Parasegetibacter sp. NRK P23: one gene and its partner. The protein of the gene in region 1 interacts with the protein of each later gene in a pairwise test. Links are inferred from orthologs where the notes say so. Each region holds a gene or a part of one and is shown on either strand. Other genes may lie near its edges.

Evidence for each region.
Region 2: the proteins of cysM (region 1) and accC interact in binary tests that used the Escherichia coli proteins (3 or more experiments, as listed by UniProt). The link is inferred for Parasegetibacter sp. NRK P23 from one-to-one orthologs.

The regions. Positions count from the first base shown.
Region 1 is NZ_JAMDLG010000001.1:2,171,272-2,174,320, forward strand. What follows is about bases 45-3,040. They hold cysM (cysteine synthase CysM), read left to right. Parts: upstream 45-1,093; coding sequence 1,094-1,987; downstream 1,988-3,040. Other genes in these bases: M4J38_RS08825 (FKBP-type peptidyl-prolyl cis-trans isomerase), read right to left, coding at 45-164; M4J38_RS08830 (serine O-acetyltransferase), read left to right, coding at 273-1,094; M4J38_RS08840 (DUF6498-containing protein), read right to left, coding at 1,984-2,727; M4J38_RS08845 (SprT-like domain-containing protein), read right to left, coding at 2,997-3,040. Outside these bases: more of M4J38_RS08825, read right to left, coding at 1-44; more of M4J38_RS08845, read right to left, coding at 3,041-3,049. UniProt on the Escherichia coli protein: Two cysteine synthase enzymes are found. Both catalyze the same reaction. Cysteine synthase B can also use thiosulfate in place of sulfide to give cysteine thiosulfonate as a product.
Region 2 is NZ_JAMDLG010000001.1:2,872,040-2,874,896, reverse strand. The notes cover bases 1-2,804. They hold accC (acetyl-CoA carboxylase biotin carboxylase subunit), read left to right. Parts: upstream 1-635; coding sequence 636-1,973; downstream 1,974-2,804. Other genes in these bases: M4J38_RS11680 (hypothetical protein), read left to right, coding at 2,600-2,804; M4J38_RS11685 (hypothetical protein), read right to left, coding at 2,031-2,477; accB (acetyl-CoA carboxylase biotin carboxyl carrier protein), read left to right, coding at 126-617. Also shown: more of M4J38_RS11680, read left to right, coding at 2,805-2,857. UniProt on the Escherichia coli protein: This protein is a component of the acetyl coenzyme A carboxylase complex; first, biotin carboxylase catalyzes the carboxylation of the carrier protein and then the transcarboxylase transfers the carboxyl group to form malonyl-CoA.

The DNA.
Region 1 (3,049 bases):
GCCACTACAGGTGGCTTGGGATTTACCGTTGTTTTGGTGGTAGTGGTTTTGGGCTTGGTTACCGGGGGCTTTGTGGTGGTTTTTGTCTGAGCGAGGGAAACAGAACATACCGAACTGATTATCAGGGAACCTATCACCTGCTGCGCGATTCTTTTTGTGCTCATTGAAATTTTTGCGATTTAGACCTGAAAGGTAGTGAAAAGACTAAAATTTTACGAAATTCACTATCCTATAGCCATAGTAGACTACATTTGCTGGTACAACTACGTTTTATGCCAGGCGATTCATTCAGAGAAAGGATATTCAGGCGCCACGTGGCCGCCGCAGCTACCGCATTCCCCGCTACAAGTGATGTTTGCACCTTTTCGAGTGCTTTGCTGAACTGGCTTTTCCCGGAGCAGACCGGGCATTGTTTACCTACTGAAATAGCGCTGGCAGAAAAATATGAAGCGTTGCGCGAACAGTTGGAGCAACTGTTGAGTCCTATGGAAGCGCAACTGGAACAACCGGCCACAACAACAGCCGATCTCTTTTTCCAGTCCATCCCCGCATTGGACGATATGCTGAATAAAGATGCCACCGCCATACTCGAAGGAGACCCCGCCGCCACCAGCAGGTACGAGGTAATCCGCGCCTATCCTGGCTTTTACGCCCTCGCTTTCTATCGGATGGCGCATATCCTTTACACACTGGGCGTACCGCTTCTCCCCCGCCTTATGACGGAATTCGCGCACAACCGCACCGGTATCGATATCCATCCCGGCGCAAAGATCGGCGCCTATTGCTGCATCGACCACGGTACTGGTATCGTGATTGGCGAAACCACCGTTATCGGGGAACACGTTAAAATATACCAGGGCGTTACCCTTGGTGCATTGAGCGTTGAAAAAACGATGGCACTCCAGAAAAGGCATCCCACCATTGAGGACCATGTCGTAATCTATGCCGGGGCCACCATTCTCGGCGGAGAAACCGTTGTGGGCCACCACAGCATCATTGGCGGGAATGTATGGCTCATCCGATCTGTTGCACCAAACGCACGTATTTACTATAAGGCCGACGAACACATCTCGATTTCAGAACAAATTTTATAATAAGCATGACCGCATCTTCTGTATTGGAACTCGTGGGGAACACCCCCATGGTTAAACTTAGAAACGTTTTTAACAAGCCCGGCGTCACCATTTACGCGAAACTGGAAGGCCATAACCCCGGCGGTTCCGTGAAAGACCGGGCTGCGTATGGCATGATCAGCGCCGCTTTGGAAAGGGGAGATATTAAACCAGGTATTAAATTAATTGAAGCCACCAGCGGCAACACCGGTATAGCACTCGCCATGATCGCGAACCTGTATGGCATCGCCATCGAACTCGTGATGCCGGAAGACGCTACCCGCGAACGCGTACTCACCATGGAAGCTTTCGGCGCCAAAGTTATTCTTACGCCCAAAGAAAAATCTATGGAAGGCGCTATCGACTACGCACATGCGCAGGTTAAAAAAGGGGGTTATTTTATGCTGAACCAGTTCGCGAACGAAGACAACGCGAACATGCACTTCAATACCACCGGCCCTGAAATATGGCGCGACACCCAGGGCGAAGTGACGCATTTCGTTTCGGCCATGGGTACCACCGGCACCATTATGGGCGTTTCCCGCTTCCTCAAATCACAGAACCCCGCCGTTCAGATCGTAGGATGCCAGCCCACAGACGGTTCCAAAATCCCCGGCATCCGCAAATGGCCGGAAGCGTATCTTCCTAAAATATTCGACCGCTCCAGGGTTGACCGTGTAGTGGATATCGCCGAGAAAGATGCCCGCATCATGGCCAACCGCCTCGCTAAGGAAGAAGCCATCTTCTCCGGGATGAGCAGTGGCGGGGCCGTTCACGCCGCCCTGCAGATAGCGGAAGAAATCGAATCCGGGGTAATCGTGTGCATCATCTGCGACCGCGGCGACCGCTATCTTTCCTCCGACCTTTTCGGTTAATTCATAAACAACAGCTCCAGCTGTTTCTCCACTTTTTCAGGCCCGGTTTCTCCCTTGGCGAGTTTCCGGGCCAATATTTTTCTGGCCTCCGGACTGTACCTGAAAGCCGTAGCGAACAGGTCAACCACCAGGCGTATCACCACCAGCAGTATCGCCGCCATAAGTCCCGCATGCAGGAAAATGATAAAAAAGCCGCCGGTAATGGCCACGATCTGTTGCACGAATATCCTGACGTAAGGCTGCATGAACATGTCGGACAATACAGTTTCATGGTATTTCCGGGGAAGAAAAAAATCGGTTACCGACTGCATTACATTGAAAAAAGCAATGGAAGCAACCGCCCAGCCCGCTCCGGGCTGACCAAGCATGTAGGCGAAATTCTCCACCACACTGAAACTGTCCTTCACACCCTTGTCATCCACGCCCAGCAAGAGGAAGATGAATACCGACTGAACAAAAATGAAAAAATTGTAATGCACCAGGAAGAACGGCACCATGAAAACATGGTTGTTGTGGTCGTGGGGCTTTTCCAGACGAAGTACTTTTTGCTTCCGGCCCAGTATAGAAACGGTGAGCATTTTCAGGGCATGAACCAATCCGATTACCAGTGTTTCCACCAGGTAAGCGAACAGGATAGTATTGGGCCGCCACCAGCCGAGCAGCAGCCCCGCAACCATCACTACGGCTGAAAACCAGAGGGTTTGGTTCCGGGCATTGGGAAGAAACCAGGGAAATTTCATGCTGAAAATTAGGGGTTTGATGAAGCGGGAACAATACCCACCTGAAGGTATTTAACACCACTTCAAGATAATCTTAACATGGCTTTAAATGTTTTTTCAATGTTTGAACATTATCTTTGTACGGTAATCAAATGATCAAAGCGAAAGGATATAATTCAGACTGGAATTAACTTGAAACAACGAACCATAATATATTGATTATCTGATTAAAGAGTTAAGGGTTGTAGGGTTAATGATTAAGCTCTTCCTTTTAGGAAGGGCTTTTTCTTTTATGCTTTCATCACTTCGTACACCGGGCTGAAAAGATAGATTTTCCCGGTCG
Region 2 (2,857 bases), 700 kb from region 1 along the record:
ACCCCGTTTTTACCCGGTTTTCATAAAAAAATGACCATTTTCAACCGGTTTTGACGTTTTGAATGGTGTTTTCCCTAATTTAGCCGCCCGTTATATTTTCAATCAAACAACCTAAATTGAACCCCATGGATTTTAAACAAATTCAGGAGTTGATCAAAATTGTCAACAAGTCCAACATCGGTGAACTGACCATCGAGCAGCAGGAATTCAAAATAACCATCAAACAGAAAGAAGAACCCGTTCAACAGATGATCGCCGCGCCACAGGCCATGTACGCCGCGCCTGTTGCCCAGGCTCCCGCTCCGGCACCTGCCGCACCTGCTCCCCAGGCCGGCGCCCCCGCTGCCCCTGTTGCGGCGGAACCCAAGGCCGACAACCTGCTCACCATCAAGAGCCCGATGATCGGAACTTTCTACCGCAGTCCATCACCCGATAAACCCTCTTTCGTTCAGGTTGGCGACGAAGTGGCGGCCGGTAAAGTGGTGTGCATCATCGAAGCCATGAAGCTTTTCAACGAAATTGAAAGCGAAGTGAAAGGCCGTATCGTAAAAATACTGGTGGACGACGCTTCCCCCGTAGAATACGACCAGCCACTGTTCCTGGTTGAACCAGCCTAACCTCAACATTCAATTACTATGTTTAAGAAAGTACTGATTGCGAACCGCGGTGAGATTGCTCTTCGTGTGATAAGGACCTGCCGGGAAATGGGCATCAAAACGGTCGCGGTTTACTCTACTGCCGATAAAGACAGTTTACACGTGAAGTTCGCGGACGAAGCCGTGTGCATCGGCCGCCCACAAAGCGCGGATTCCTACCTCAACATCCCCCATATCATGGCCGCCGCCGAAATCACCAATGCCGACGCGGTGCACCCCGGATATGGTTTCCTCGCCGAAAACGCCCGCTTCGCGGAAATATGCGGCGAACACAATATTAAATTCATCGGACCAACACCTTCCCAGATCAATTCCATGGGCGATAAAATCACCGCCAAGGAAACTATGATTAAAGCCGGTGTTCCCGTTATCCCCGGAAGCGAAGGGCTGCTGGGCAGCCTGGAAGAAGCCGTTAAGCTCGGCAACGAAATGGGCTATCCCGTCATCCTCAAAGCCACCGCGGGTGGCGGAGGAAAGGGCATGCGCGTGGTATGGCAGGAAAGTGAAATGGAACGCGCCTACACCACCGCTAAAACAGAAGCCGCCGCTTCTTTCAAGAACGATGGCGTGTACATGGAGAAATTCGTGGAAGAACCCCGCCACATCGAGATCCAGGTGGCAGGCGACCGCTACGGTACCGTGTGCCACCTCAGCGAACGCGATTGCTCCATCCAGCGCCGTCACCAGAAGCTAGTGGAAGAATCTCCTTCGCCTTTTATGACGCCCGAACTGCGCCAGAAAATGGGGGAAGCCGCTATTAAAGCAGCCTCTGCCATCAACTACGAAGGTGTGGGTACCATCGAGTTCCTGGTAGACAAGCACCGCAACTTCTACTTCATGGAAATGAATACCCGTATCCAGGTGGAACACTGCGTTACGGAAGAAGTGATCAACTTCGACCTCATCAAGGAACAGATCAAAATCGCGATGGGAGAGAAGATATCAGGACTGAACTACGAGCCGCAGATGCACGCCATCGAATGCCGTATCAACGCCGAAGATCCCTACAACGATTTCCGCCCGTCTCCCGGGAAAATCACCGTACTCCATACGCCCGGCGGGCATGGCGTGCGGGTTGACTCTCACGTGTATGCCGGTTACGTGATACCCCCGTATTACGATTCCATGATCGGGAAACTGATCACCGTGGCACGTACCCGCGACGAGGCCATCAATACGATGTACCGCGCGCTCAGTGAATATGTGATCGAAGGCGTGAAGACCACCATCCCCTTCCACCTGCAACTCATGCAGAACGAAGATTTCCGGAAAGGCAACTTCACCACCAAGTTCCTCGAAACATTCAAAATGGTTTAATACAACAAGCCCCGCCAACGAATGGCGGGGCTTTTGCTATGACGAAACAAACCCAGTCTATTTTCCTGCGCCGGTTGCTTTCTTCCCTTTACGCTCCTTCATTTTCTCTCCGGCTTCCTTACGCATCTCTTTTCTCTTCTGCTCCATCTCCACGTATTTCTCGTCCCCCACAATGGTTTTCAGTTTGGCGTTGCGCTCCGCGTTCATACTTTTCAACTGCTCTTTTTTCTGGTCTTCACTCAGCGTCGTGTTCTGGCGCACCGCTTTCATTTTTTCTCCATATTCCTGGTTCAGCTTTTTCACTTCCTGCCCCTGGGCATCCGTAAGCCCCAGTTCTTCTTTCAGGTCCATTTTCTTCGCTTTCACCTTATCGCCGTTCTCCTGTTTCCACTCTTTCTTTACTTCTGCACGTTTTGTAATCTTTACGGAATCGGCTTTGGACTGTGCGCTGGCGGTAAATACAGCGGCAAAACCTATGGCCGCGAGGAAGCATATTTTTTTCATTGTATTCGTTTTATGTAAGAATAGAAAGGGCTCGGGGCCAAAAGTTTAACGCGGTACCATACATTCCTTGTTAACGATTTGCAAAGACTATTAAGCAATTCCTCTATTTGGTAAATTTATAAGTGCGTAAAATCAGACTGACCATATTATTTTGCCTGCTGCTCACAGGTATTCAAGCGCAGCAACAGCCTGTGAAGCCAGCGGCGGTTACGTTCGTGAATCGCCTCCCCGATGTGCTGAAGGAAAGTTCTTCCCTGGTGTATTGGGACGGTGGTTTCTGGACCCACAATGATAGCGACAATACACCCTTTCTCTTCAAGATAGATACCGCCACAGGCGCCATCCTGCGGTCCGTTTGGGTGAAGAACGCTTACAATGCC